DNA from 4 places in the Lentilitoribacter sp. EG35 genome. Region 1 is predicted to be linked to each of the others. Evidence: predicted binding sites of a transcription regulator. Region 1 holds the regulator's gene; each other region holds the start of a gene.
The links. The regulator PhoB, encoded in region 1, activates phosphate uptake and scavenging genes when phosphate is short. The targets are predictions, from matches to a motif close to TGTCATNNANCTGTCAT.
Positions count from the first base shown of each region.

Region 2: a site for PhoB is predicted at 991-1,007, ahead of phnF (phosphonate metabolism transcriptional regulator PhnF). Genes of this name have one in related genera too.
Region 3: a site for PhoB is predicted at 1,817-1,833, ahead of AB2J24_RS18055 (bifunctional 2',3'-cyclic-nucleotide 2'-phosphodiesterase/3'-nucleotidase). Genes of this name have one in related genera too.
Region 4: a site for PhoB is predicted at 1,737-1,753, ahead of AB2J24_RS09380 (UDP-2,3-diacylglucosamine diphosphatase). Genes of this name have one in related genera too.

Region 1 covers NZ_JBFNGQ010000001.1:215,336-218,958, forward strand. The annotation lists gene pstA (phosphate ABC transporter permease PstA) at 1-85, shown strand, start outside; gene pstB (phosphate ABC transporter ATP-binding protein PstB) at 136-924, shown strand; gene phoU (phosphate signaling complex protein PhoU) at 936-1,655, shown strand; gene phoB (phosphate regulon transcriptional regulator PhoB) at 1,673-2,374, shown strand; gene AB2J24_RS00980 (NAD(P)-dependent oxidoreductase) at 2,392-3,288, opposite strand; gene AB2J24_RS00985 (GntR family transcriptional regulator) at 3,443-3,623, shown strand, end outside.
Region 2 covers NZ_JBFNGQ010000010.1:6,128-9,750, reverse strand. The annotation lists gene phnH (phosphonate C-P lyase system protein PhnH) at 1-463, opposite strand, end outside; gene phnG (phosphonate C-P lyase system protein PhnG) at 460-888, opposite strand; gene phnF (phosphonate metabolism transcriptional regulator PhnF) at 1,018-1,782, shown strand; gene AB2J24_RS15775 (glycerophosphodiester phosphodiesterase family protein) at 1,850-3,076, shown strand; gene AB2J24_RS15770 (chloramphenicol acetyltransferase) at 3,147-3,623, opposite strand, start outside.
Region 3 covers NZ_JBFNGQ010000013.1:49,124-52,746, reverse strand. The annotation lists gene cysD (sulfate adenylyltransferase subunit CysD) at 1-222, shown strand, start outside; gene cysN (sulfate adenylyltransferase subunit CysN) at 222-1,709, shown strand; gene AB2J24_RS18055 (bifunctional 2',3'-cyclic-nucleotide 2'-phosphodiesterase/3'-nucleotidase) at 1,907-3,623, shown strand, end outside.
Region 4 covers NZ_JBFNGQ010000004.1:165,944-169,566, reverse strand. The annotation lists gene AB2J24_RS09385 (hypothetical protein) at 1-1,603, opposite strand, end outside; gene AB2J24_RS09380 (UDP-2,3-diacylglucosamine diphosphatase) at 1,821-2,639, shown strand; gene AB2J24_RS09375 (DUF3419 family protein) at 2,681-3,623, shown strand, end outside.

The DNA.
Region 1 (3,623 bases):
TGCTATTATCGTTCTTTTGGTTTTCCTTGTTTTAATGAATATACTTGCCGTGATTGTGCGCCGGAAATTTGAGCGTAGGTTCTAGGTTGATTGGAGCGGACAATGTTAAATAATACTGTCGAGAGTGAGAAAAAAATGGCGGAAGTCGAAAACGCGCTCATGGGGAATGGGCCGATTATCAAAGCCAAAGATGTACGGGTTTTTTATGGTGAAAAACAAGCTTTGCAAGATGTAAGTATAGATTTTGCAAAAAATCAGGTTACCTCACTTATCGGCCCGTCCGGTTGCGGTAAATCCACATTTTTGCGCTGTATCAACCGTATGAATGATCTTGTTGACATTGCGCGGGTCGAAGGTGAAATTCTGATTGAAAATCATGATATCTATGCCAAAGATGTTGATGTTGTTGCCTTGCGTGCTCACGTTGGAATGGTGTTTCAAAAACCCAACCCGTTTCCCAAATCTATTTATGATAATGTTGCCTATGGTCCCCGTATCCATGGAACATCGCAATCCAAAGATGAGCTTGATCATATCGTTGAAACAAGTTTGAAACGTGCGGGTTTGTGGAATGAGGTCAGTGACCGTTTAGACCAGCCTGGCAACGGTCTTTCAGGTGGTCAGCAGCAACGGCTATGTATTGCACGAACGATAGCGATTGAACCTAAAGTACTTTTAATGGACGAGCCGTGTTCTGCGCTTGATCCCATTGCAACAGCCATAGTTGAAGAGCTCATTGACGAGTTGAGTGAGCGCTTTACAATTATTATTGTGACTCATTCAATGCAGCAAGCAGCTCGAGTATCACAGAAAACCGCATTCTTTCATTTGGGTAACCTCGTTGAACATGGTGATACAGACCAGATATTCACAAACCCTAAAGATGAACGTACAGAAAATTATATTACTGGCCGTATTGGTTAGTGGAGAAAATTATGGTGAATGATCCACATATTGTCACATCGTTTGACGCAGATTTAAAGGCGATTGAGAGCCTCGTGCTTGAAATGGCGGGATTGGTTGAAGCACAGGTCAACGATTGCGTAACGTGTCTTCTAAAACACGACATTGAGCTTGTTTCAAGTATTCGCGCTTCTGATAAAAGGGTTGATGCTCTTGAGATTGAGATTAGCGATATGGCGATCAGAGTGCTAGTGCAGCGGCAGCCAATGGCTCAGGACCTGCGTGCCGTTGTTGTGGCGTTGAAAATGGTCAGCAATCTTGAACGTATTGGTGACTATGCAAAGAATGTTGCCAAACGCGCTTCGGTGGTCAATGAAGTTATCTCATTAGGATCGTCGTCAGAAACAATCTCGCGTATGAGCGCAATTGTACAGGAAATGGTTCGCGGCGTGGTCGATGCATACGTGTCTCGGGATATTGAGATGGCAAATCTATGGCGTGCTAAAGATGAGGAAGTTGACCTCATGCACAATACGCTCTTCCGTGAATTATTGACCTACATGATGGAAAATCCGCGTAATATTACATCTTGCATGCACTTATTGTTTATTGCCAAGAACTTTGAACGAATGGGTGATCATACGACGAACATCGCTGAACAAGTTCATTATATGGTTAGCGGTGAATTGCCGGATGACGATCGCCCCAAGAGTGATGTGACATCGTCAATTACAGTCGAGTTAGACGGTTAATCTAGATAGGAAAAGTCATGTCTGATTTCGGTACTGCCAAAATTTTGGTTGTCGAAGATGAGCCAGCGCAAATGGAGCTTTTGGCTTATAATATTGAAAAAGAAGGTTTTTCTGTTGTTCGCGCAATGGATGGCGATGAAGGCCTGTTGGCGGCTGAAGAATCTAGTCCTGATCTCATCGTGCTTGATTGGATGCTTCCTAATGTTTCGGGTATTGAAGTTTGCAGACAGTTGAAACGACGAAAAGACACATCTGATACGCCTGTGATTATGTTGACTGCGCGCGGTGAAGAATCTGATCGCATCCGCGGTCTAGACACAGGCGCTGATGACTACATGGTAAAACCATACTCCGTATCTGAGCTAATGGCACGGGTTCGCGCGTTGTTACGGCGTAGTCGTCCGAGCACATCAACACAAGTACTTTCATACAAGGAAATTAATGTCGATTTGGAACGCCATCGTGTCAATTATGGTGATGACACCGTTAAATTGGGGCCGACCGAGTTTCGATTATTGGTGTTCCTACTAGAAAAGCCTGGTCGTGTTTGGAGTCGTGAGCAACTGTTGGACCGTGTTTGGGGTATAAACAGCGATATCGATTTGCGCACAGTGGACGTTCATGTCGGACGCTTGCGTAAAGCGCTTAAACAAAATGGAAAATCTGATCCAGTACGCACGATCAGGGGTTTTGGTTATTCTCTTGATCAGGATGATTAAGTTAAGTGTAAATACCCTTAACTATCAGTCACGCTATATTTCTGTTTAAAGAACGTGACCATTTCGGGAACAAGATTATCTGCATAACCATCTTCGATAGCTGCGCTCATCGCATTTTTGGCTGCCTTTGACATGATGCTGTCCACACCCAGATCTTCTGCCATCTGACCGTAGTAACCAATATCTTTTGAACCGTTTTTGATGCTGAACGCTAGATTTTCAGGATTGCCATCTATCGCATATGCTTTGATAAAATCCATCATCATGGAATGAAGAGGCCCAGCCGACATGACGTCATAAACTTTTTGAGGGTCAACGCCGGATTTTGCAGCCATCGCGAAGATTTCTGACATAGCGGACGCTGTTGTCATGGCAAGGAAGTTATTGAAGAGTTTGATTGTGTGACCTGTTCCAAGTTCACCAAGGTGAAAAACATTTTCACCCAGATCATTTAATATTGGTTCAATTCTATCATAAGCGGTTTTATCGCCGGCGGCCATAATATTTAATTTCCCTTCCATAGCATGAGAAGGGGTACGGCCAAGCGGGCCATCCAGATATTGAGAGCCGACGGCCGCTACCTTTTCGCCAAGCATCTTGGTGGAACTGGGCAGCGATGTGCCGAAGTCAACGACGACGGTGTTTGGCTTTAAGCCTGCAATCACGCCGTTGTCACCTAACATGCGAGACTCAACATGATCAGATGTACCCATACATAGCATGACTATATCGCTGGCAGAGGCAAGTTCCTTTGCAGAATTTGCTTCTGTTGCGCCCTTGGCTAAAGCTGCTTCTATGCCTTTGCGGGACTTGTTGCCCAACACGATAACTTTATGATTTTTAGAAAGAAGACGATCAACCATAGCTGCACCCATAAGGCCTAAGCCGATAAATCCTATTGTTTGGTCTGCCATGTTGACTTCCTTCTATAAAATGTGGTTCTGGAACGTGTTTTATTGAAAATACTCTATTTTCACGAAAATACTAGAATTAATCGTGAAAATATGCAACTTGGTTTAACGATACTCGTGAACCACACTGGCGTTAGTCAAATGAAATGGAAATTTAGTGACAGCTCTCATTATTGATAAGGTTGCAAGTTCGTCTGATATCTATTGGGATATTCGGCAGCGTTTGATTTTTGCACACTATGTTCCAGGTTCTAAATTGAAACCTGAAGAGCTTCGTCTGGCATATGGATGTGCAGCGAGTACCGTTCGGGAAGTGCTATTTAGACTTTCATGCGACA
Region 2 (3,623 bases), on a different contig from region 1:
CGTCCGTATCCGGTAAGGAAAGATGCTTTACGGTCTCGATACCTGGGCCAGATAATTCCTGACCATGGGAAGTAAGTTCATCCATCTCGACAATCAATGTTGCTGACCTATCTGGATATTGCGAAGTCCCAATCGAATATTGATCTATGGGTAACAAAGAGCTCCAGTTCCCGATCGCAAACATACAAGTTGCAGCATCGGCAAATTGAGCATTGCAGTGAAATGTAATCCATTCTCGCACTGCAGCACTATCATATTCACCCGCTAGAAAAATTGATGTTTGCCCATCACACAATGTCAAAAGCAACGTGCCCATGGCTGGCGACAACGGCTGAGGAGGCGCTGCGACTGCGAGATCTTCAATCAGGCCAGGCCTCGCCATCACGTTCATAATTTTGCGGAATGCCTGTGCTGATTCTACAGGCGCATCAACAAAGCCGCCTTCAAGTGAATTTGTACTCATTGATCTTCCCCCCGAACAAGGGTGAAAAAATCAACTTTGGTTTTTGAGGCTCGCTGATTACGTTTTGCACCAATACCGGAAAGCTCATCTAGAATTGGCTTCAAAACGATATCGGCAAAAACGGTGGCTTTATCACTTTGCATATATGCATCAATAAGTGCGGCCTGCTCTGCCTTCACTTTATCTCGCCCTTGCACGTAAGCATGACCAACGACACCATTTTCAAGCTTCAATGAACATCTGGTGACTGTCATTTCACCAAGATTAAATGCATCGCCTTTTCCACCTGCACGACCTTGCACCATTACACCGCCAATCTCAGGTTTGCGGAGCCATTTAAAATCCGGCGTAAGACCAAGTTCTTCAATCACATTCGAAAATGCAGCTGCCAATGTTGAAGACGGGGCTTTGGCTAGCAAGCTCATCCAATTTTTTCTATCTGCTAAATATTTCATCTAGACAAATTCTCCAATTGTCCATATTACTATACAACTAGACAAATATTGCATGAAATATATGAAATATCCATGCCAATTTTATGAAAGTTATGTGACATGTCGAGAAGCGGCACAAATAACCGAAAATCTAAACCCGTTTGGAAAACCATTGCTGAAATTATTCAAACAGAAATTACAGATGGAATTCACAAACCAGGTGAAAAGCTGCCAACAGAAGCAGCCTTTGTCGAAAGATTTAATGTTAATCGACATACAATTCGCCACGCACTTTCCAGTTTGAACGAAGATGGGATAGTTTTCTCAAAACAAGGATCTGGTGTTTTCGTATCCACTGCTCCAGCCAAATATGAAATCGGAAAACGTGTGAGGTTTCATCAATCAATTGATGGTGAGGGACATAAAGCAAAAAAGGAAACACTTCATGTTGAAACACGGCCTGCAACAAAAGAAGAAGCTCAAGCATTAAAAATCAGTACGACCGACCTGGTACATATCCACGAGGGAATTGCATTTATTGATGATCAACCTGCAGCGCACTTTATATCTGCATATCCGGCAAAAAAACTCCCAAATCTGTTAAACAAATTGGTTGAAACCGGATCTGTAACAAGCGCAATGTCGGTGTGCGGTATTAACGACTATTTTCGAATTGAGACGAGACTTACCGCTGTCCTTTGCAACGCAACAACAGCCATTCATCTAAACTTGAAATCTGGTGCTCCGCTGCTCCGATCTCTGGCATTAAACTGCGATACGAATGGACAAATCATTGAATATGGACGCACATGGTTTTCGGGAAATAATATCGAACTTATCTTCAAAAATGAAGCAAACTCAGAATTTCATAAAACAGTCTCATAAACTTTGACTTAGTGTCACATGTGGGTTCTATCATTCTATAGAAATTTTAAAACCTGGGTGATTTTCAATGATCAAACTGAAAACAACGACAGCAACACTCGCTTGCGCAATTATTACGTCAACAGCATTTGCCGCAGATATTGAATTAGGGCCAAGACCCTTTTATCTGATTGATCAGATGAAACAGAGCGAACTTAAAGAGAAGCTGCTTTCATGTTCCAAGATGGATTTCAAGAAATCTGACTTCTCAATCGGGCATCGCGGCGCTGCAATGCAATTTCCCGAACATACCAAAGAATCCTATAAAGCTGCGGCACGCATGGGCGCAGGCATTGTTGAATGTGACGTCACCTTTACCAAGGATAAGGAACTTGTGTGCCGGCATGCGCAAAACGATCTTCATACAACGACCAATATTCTTGCATCAGATCTCGCGCCACAATGTACATCTGGTTTCATGCCAGCAAATGGCGATAAAAAAGCATCAGCAGAATGCAGAACGTCTGATATCACATTAGCTGAGTTTAAAACACTCAAAGGCAAGATGGATGCGGCAGATCGCTCAGCTAAAGATGTTGCAGCGTATCTGGGTGGAACGGCAGATTGGCGCACTGATCTTTATGCCGCAGAGACCGGCACCCTAATGACGCATGCTCAATCGATTGAGTTGTTCAAATCATTAGATGTTAAGTTTACACCAGAACTCAAATCGCCAGCTGTAGAAATGCCGTTTAATGGTTTTACGCAGGCTGATTACGCCCAGAAGATGATTGATGAATATAAAACAGCTGGCATCCCCGCTTCTGACGTATGGGCACAATCATTTAACCTTGATGATGTTTTATACTGGATCAAAAACGAACCGGAATTTGGCAAACAAGCTGTCTACCTAGATGCGAGTTACAAACGCAAAGATTTCAACGCAAATAATGCTGCAACCTTCAAGCCTTCGATGCAAAAACTCAAAGATTTGGGCGTCAACTATATCGCACCTCCCATGTGGATGCTTATGACCACAAAGGATGGTAAAATCATTCCGTCTGAATATGCAAATAAAGCCAAGGAAGCTGGCCTAAAAATCATCACCTGGACACTTGAACGTTCAGGACCTCTGCAAACAGGTGGCGGCTGGTATTACCAATCCATCAAAGATGTAACAAATACCGACGGCATGTTATTTGAAGTGCTTGATGTTCTAGCTCAGGATGTTGACATCGAAGGTATATTTTCTGATTGGCCTGCAACAGTCACCTACTATGCGAATTGCATGGAGCTGGATAACAAAATTAATTAATCGGAATAACGCATCATCTCAAACACAACGCATGATGATAAATTAAGGCGGGGCATTTGTCCCGTCTTTTCTAGCTTTCGTATTTTTCTAGGAATGCTTCTATATGAAGTAATCTGAAATCCGGCAAAGCATCTTTAAGTTTGTCATGATCCCAATCCCACCAAGACAAAGCCATCAAGCGTTCAGCAATATCATCTTCAAAACGTTTGCGAAGCGGCACCGCAGGAACACCAGCAACAATCATAAACGGCGCTACGTCTTTCGTCACCACGCTACCAGCCGCAACAACTGAACCATGACCAATATTTAACCCTGGCTTGATAATCGCTTGCGCACCTATCCATGTATCGTGGTCAATATGCGTTCGGCGAGCTGTGCGTTTTTCAAAAAAATCTGTCCACGGTTCAACATCATCCCAATAATCATTTGTCCGATAAAGCATATGGTGCATGCTTGCCAATTCCATCGGATGGTCCGTAGGTCCAATTCGTGAAAATGAAGCTATGTTAGAAAACTTACCAATTGTGGTGTTAGCAATATCAGCATA
Region 3 (3,623 bases), on a different contig from region 1:
CGACTGGAACTGCTTCCTGATGAACTTGTCCAGCAAACAAGCCTTCGGTTTAGAACATTGGGTTGCTTTCCGCTGACCGGCGCAATCCGATCGACAGCAAACAATCTTGATGAAATTATTGATGAGATTGCATCCGCAACTGTTTCTGAACGTCAAGGCAGGGCCATCGACAAAGATAAATCGAGCTCAATGGAAATGAAAAAACGAGAGGGGTATTTCTAATGAATAATCTAAACCCAATGCCAATTCAAAAAACTGAAACTGTTGCGGCTTCTGAAATCACACGTGACACAACTCCTTTGCGTTTTATTACCTGTGGCAGCGTGGATGATGGTAAATCAACCCTTATCGGACGCCTTTTATGGGACACAAAAACTGTTTTCGACGACCAAATTGAAGCCACTTCCAAAAACAGTGGTAACGATCAACTGGACTTACCTGACTTCGCCAATCTGCTAGATGGTTTACAGGCAGAACGTGAACAAGGCATAACCATTGATGTTGCCTACAGATACTTCTCGACACAAAAAAGATCCTTCATTGTGGCCGATACACCCGGACATAAACAATATACAAGAAACATGGCAACAGGTGCATCAAATGCAGACCTAGCTGTGTTGCTCGTTGATGCTCGTGCTGGCATTCTTGAGCAAACTCGACGCCATGCAACAATCGTTTCACTTATGGGTATTCGCCAAATTGTGTTGGTCGCAAACAAAATCGACCTTGTTGATTATCAGGAAAGTTCCTTCAACTCTGCCGTCACTCAGTTTACGAACTTTGCCAAGGAGTTTAATTTCCAGTCTATTACGACGATTCCCGTTTCTGCCATAAATGGTGAAAATGTCGCCTCGCAAGCACAACATAAAATGCCTTGGTACAATGGGCCAACACTTCTTGAAACACTTGAACTGGCAACAAAACCTGCCGCAAGCTCTGTAGGGTTTCGCCTCCCGGTTCAACGAGTCTGCCGTCCAGATGAGAGTTTTCGTGGATATCAAGGAACAGTAGCCGGTGGAGCTATTAAACCCGGAGATAGCGTTACGATCCTGCCAAGTGGCGAGACGGCAAATGTGAAAAAGATAATTACGTTTGATCTTGTACGAAACGCAGGCGTTTCTGGCGATGCAATAACACTAGAATTGGACCGTCAGATAGATATCTCTCGCGGAGATATGATCACATCACATGACGCTAAACCACATGTCTCGGACACTTTCGATGCGCATCTCATTGTTCTTAGCAATAAAGGTCTACAGACTCAAAAGCGCTACTGGCTAAAAACAGGCAGTCGCCGCCAACATGTTTTCATCGATCCAAAAACAAGCCTCAATTTGGAAACAGGTGAATGGGAAGAAAATGACAATCTGTCCGTCAATACGATTGCCGATATTCAACTTAAATTTGAAGCAGTTGCAATTTTTGACACATACCGCCAAAATCGCATAACTGGTTCATTCATTCTCATCGATCCCGACACCAATGAGACGGTTGCCGCGGGAATGATTAACGCCGTTGCAAGCCATGTTGTTCCGTTCAAAAATCCAGATAGCGAAACATTAACACTCTTTTCCCTACCTCAGCAACTTGTTGAAAAGTTTATTAAAACTGACTTTTACAAAGAGAATTCAATTCACATTCAATCAACTGAAATATCAGAATTTGAGATGAAGACATTACTAAAAAAGCAAAACAAACAGCGGAAGTGAGGTAAGGAGCAACTCCAAAAATCAAGAAATTCTCTATATTGCGAAGATAGCCAAGTATAATTTCGAGTCTTATTATAAGATCGACTCTTGGCGTGTTTTTGCAATAGTATCACTCAAGCGTCACATGGTAACTTTACTGTGCAGCTTAACTATCTCGATATGTCTCGAGCCTAAATTTTGATTCCAGGAGCTGAAATATGATCAAACAAACACATCTCAATCGTCGCAATTTTCTCGCAGGTGCATCTGCCACCGCACTTGTTGCTCTTCACCCGTTTTCAGCACAGGCAAACGCTAACCAGGCCCACTTGCGCATCATGGAAACAACCGACTTGCATGTGCATGTATTTCCCTATGATTATTATGGTGATCGGCCATCAGATACTGTTGGTCTGGCGCGTACCGCTGCGTTGATTAATGACATCCGGGCAGAATCTAGCAATTCATTGCTTGTCGATAACGGCGACTTTTTGCAAGGCAACCCGATGGGCGATTACATCGCCTATGAACGCGGCATGAAGGAAGGCGACATGCACCCAATCATCACAGCCATGAATGCGCTTGGCTATGAAGCCTCGACGCTTGGCAATCATGAATTCAATTATGGTTTGGATTTCTTGATGAAATCGCTCGCAGGAGCAGATTTCCCTGTCGTGTCGGCAAATATCGCCAAAGAAATGGGGGCAAATCCGCGTGAAGATAAAACACTGCTCAAGCCGTACACAATCTTGGACAAGATGGTCAAAGATGGCAGCGGACAGGAACATGCAATTAAAATCGGCCTTATCGGCTTTGTACCACCTCAAGTTATGAATTGGGATCGCCAACATCTTGAAGGCAATGTTAAAGCACGCGATATCATTGAAGCGGCCAAAGCCTATGTGCCCGAGATGAAAGAAAAGGGCGCAGATATCATCATAGCACTATCACATTCCGGCATCGGATCTGCCCAACATGCAGACGGCATGGAAAATGCGTCTGTGCCATTGGCACAAGTCGATGGTATTGATGCCCTTATGACGGGTCACAGCCACTTGGTGTTCCCGGGTGAAAAATTTGCGGGATTTGATGCGGTTGACGCTGAAAAAGGTCTCATACATGGCAAACCAGCGGCAATGGGCGGCTTCTGGGGTTCGCACCTTGGTGTGATTGATCTGATGCTCGAAAAATCCGGCAATGAATGGCAGGTTGTGACATCAGCAACTGAAGCGCGTCCGATTTATAAATCTGGCGAAAAGCGCAAGAAAATCCCATTGGTTGAAAGCGATGCAGCTGTTCTTGCGAGCGTTCAAACAGAGCATGACGCAACTTTGGATTATGTTCGTCGCTCGGTTGGTCAAACGGACGCGCCACTTCATTCTTATTTTGCCCTTGTTGCCGATGATCCATCTGTTCAGATCGTAAGCCAGGCCCAAACTTGGTATATCACCGAAATGATGAAGGGCACACAATGGGAAGGTTTGCCAATCCTTTCCGCCGCTGCACCGTTTAAAGCAGGTGGCCGCGGAGGACCGGATTACTACACCGATGTTGCCAAGGGTGATGTTGCGATTAAAAACGTCTCCGATCTCTACCTCTACCCGAACACGGTTCGTGCGGTTGAAGTGACTGGCGCACAGGTTAAGGATTGGCTGGAGCGTTCTGCTGGCATGTTCAATCAGGTTGAAACAGGAAAAGCGGATCAGGTTCTGCTAAACCCATCATTCCCGTCTTACAACTTTGATGTGATTGATGGTGTGACATATAAAATTGATATCTCACAACCATCAAAATATGGCCCAAAGGGTAAGTTAACCAACCCTGATGCAAACCGTATTGTCGATCTGGAGTTCAACGGTGCGCCGCTTGATATGAATGCAAAATTCATCATTGCGACAAACAACTATCGTGCATCCGGTGGCGGCAACTTCCCCG
Region 4 (3,623 bases), on a different contig from region 1:
ACAAGACATTATCAAAAAAACCTGCCTGCTCCTGCATGACATCCGCATTCGGGCCTTTATCACCGGGGTAAATCTGTTGAAGTTCTTCCCCATGCACCATCTCAATTTCACCTTCAGCATGTTCATCACTGCCAAAACCAACCATGCCTAACATATTATCCATGAAACCTGGTTCTGAGGTTTCCATTTGCTCGTGCTCTTCCGTCAAGTCACCGTTAGGCTCCATAACAGCAGCTTCTTCTTCCGCAGCTGCCGTTTCGGCAGCAAGCTCTTCTGCTTCCAACTCTTCATCCGTTTTTTCGGTGTAACAATCTAAAGCGAGAAGCTGATCATTATTAAAATCATTAATCTCTTCTTGTGAAAGTGTGAAACGATCTCCCATGAACCTGCCACCATAGGTCTCCTCGACATTTACATAGCGCACTTCCCATTGAGAGTTTGTCGCCATACTTAAAAGCGGGTCAGGCGCGTAAACAACCTGCGCACCGATATTATCCCCCCTAAAATCCGCACGATTGGACGGACCTTGAGTATCTATCATCGAAACTGTGATCAGGTTGGCACCTACATACTCACTCTCCAGAAATTTTGTGTAACTCATCAGCATCTCAATTCGCTGTCGTGGCGGAAGAAAATCCGATCGGATAAACGCTGTAACACGCTTTTCTTTCATCAACACAAAGTCTGCCTTATGAGCTACTTTGCAGGCTAAACCTTTTAGTGGATCATCACCAAGTAGCGGCCCTGCAAAAACGATGGCAGCTGCACCTGTTGCGCCAGATACGCCACACAGAGCTATAATAATAATGATTATCTTCTTCGTGAAGAAGCCCGATTTTTTTTCAGAAACATCCTCAACGATTTCAGGATCAAGCTCCATCTGAAGAACATCCCCGCCAACCGGAGGAACTGAGATATCTGTAGAGTTTTCGTCGCTTAAGGCTACAAGTTCACTGTGTTCTGCATCATTATTGTTTTTCTTGTTGCGCTTTAAAAGACCTCGAAACCATTTCTTCTTAAGTTTATCAACTGTTTCATCAGCTACTTCTGACGCAGCAATCTTTGGTTCTTCAATCACCTTCTTCGGACGCCCGAGTTTTTTTACAGGAGTTTTTGTAGCGGTTTTCTTGGATGTTTTTCCCGTTGTTTTTTTTGTGGTTTTGGCCTGACTATCTACAGGCTTCTTTGTGCCTTTTGGGGAGGGTTTCTTCTCATCACCGTCCTTGGCAGTAACATCAACACCTTCAGAATTTGATTTCTTGTTGCGCTTCAGAAAACCAAAAAGACTTCGTTTTTTCTGAGGGGATACATTATTTTCAGTCGCTTCGGCGCTAACAATTTCAGCGTCAAGCTCTTGTTTCTTTGGCTGGCCACGTTTTTTAGGCGCTTGTTTTTTAGCACTTTTGGTACTTTTGTTCTTTGCGGTTGACGCTTTTTTGGATGACTGTTTTTTGCTCGTGGAGCCTTTATCTACAGATGCATTATTGTGGTCAGCGACATCTGATTTAGATTTGGAATTACGGCGTAAAAAATTGAACAAACCTTTTTTCTTAGGCTTGTTTTCACCATCTTCAGGCAATTTACTATCTTGTTTTTTTGCCATTTTTAGCAATCAACTCAACTCAAACGCAACACTTACTCGATTTGATAATAATATATGGACCTTTCTCTTTCATTAACCGTATTCGATACGATCAGCGCTGCAATTTACAAATGATTAACTATTTGACTAGCCCTGTCATTAGACTTTCTCCAAGCTGTCACAGCAATGTCATTGGTGTGGGTATAAAAGAAGGCATCTATTTCTTAGGGTGCAACTCATGACAGATAGCTTTCAATATCGGGCACTTTTTCTCTCAGATATTCATTTGGGAACCCGTGGCTGTCAGGCAGAAATGCTTCTCGATTTTTTACGTGAATATGACGCTGAATATATCTATCTCGTCGGCGACATATTCGATGGATGGCGCCTACGTAAAGGCTGGTATTGGCCGCAATCACATAATGATGTGGTTCAAAAAATCCTGCGCAAAGGTCGCAAGGGAAGTAAAATAATTTATGTTCCGGGTAATCATGATGAAGTTATGAGAAACTATCTGGGAACACATTTTGGCGGTATCGATGTCAAAGAAAAAGACATTTATACTGCGTTAAGCGGAGAAAAATTTCTCATCATTCATGGCGATCAATTTGATATGGTTGTCATAAATGCAAAATGGTTAGCCTATCTGGGTGATTGGGCCTACGAGACAATCTTAAAGATTAATACTTTGGTAAATCGAATTAAACGTCTCTGGGGTGGCCAATATTGGTCTCTGTCACGTTGGGCAAAACATAAAGTCAAAAGCGCCGTAAACTTCATCGGTGATTACGAAGCCGTGCTTAGCTCCGAGGCTGAGAAGGCCGATGTTAACGGCATCATCTGCGGACATATTCACCATCCTGCAATGCATGACGTCAATGGTATTAAATACATAAACACAGGCGACTGGGTAGAAAGTTGCACTGCGGTTATCGAGCACTTGGACGGTACATTTGAGTTGATTGAATGGTCAAAAGTAACGCGCTTGCGCACAGAAGCACGATCAAGCAAGAAAATGCAATTAGTAGCGGGCGGGCGGCAGACTAAAACCGTGTGATCTGGGCAGGCTAGAGCAATATAAGTGGGATTGGACACATTATGAGCAAAACAATCGGCGTTAAACGTCAGTTACAAAACGCAGTGTCGCAAAACCGCGCGCTTTCAAAAACCGGGCTTCAGGAACGCCTATTTGCAAATGCCTTCACGAAGCTAGTTTACCCCCAGATATGGGAAGACCCGGAAGTTGATATGCAAGCGCTGGACATCAAACCTCATCATAATTTGGTGTGCATTGCCTCTGGTGGATGTAATATCATGTCGTATTTAACAATGTCACCGGCATCAATCACAGCTGTCGATTTATCGCCCGCACACATTGCTCTTAATAAACTTAAACTGGTTGCAGCCAAGCACTCTCCAGATTACCGCACGTTTCATGATTTCTTCGTACGTGGCAATTTAAGCTCGAATGTTACAAATTATGAATTCTTCTTCAGGCCACATCTAGATGCACAGTCTAATGCATATTGGAGTAGTCGACTAGGCTTAACAGGTCGCAAAATCGATATGTTCAAGAATGGGTTTTATCAATACGGACTTCTTGGAAAATTCATACGCGCAGCTCACCTAGTTGCCAGGTTACACGGAGTAGACCTGACAGACTTTATACAATGTAGAACACTTGATGAGCAGAAGCGTTTCTTCAAATCCAATGTAGAACCGATCTTTAACAGCCGTCTTATAAAGTTCATTGCGAAAAATCGCGTAAGTCTGTTCGGCTTGGGCATCCCCCCACAGCAATATGAGGAACTAGCAAATGCCGCAGGTGGCGACATTTTGGGAGCATTGAAAGAACGTACACGATCCCTCATGTGTAATTTTCCGCTCAAAGAAAATTACTTTGCGTGGCAGGCCTTTTCCAGAAGTTATAATCAAGATGGGGTAGGCCCGCTACCGCCTTACCTTCAAATAAATAACCTTTCGAAATTGCGTGAACTAACAGATCGAGTGGATGTAAGAAATGAAACATTTACACGTTTTC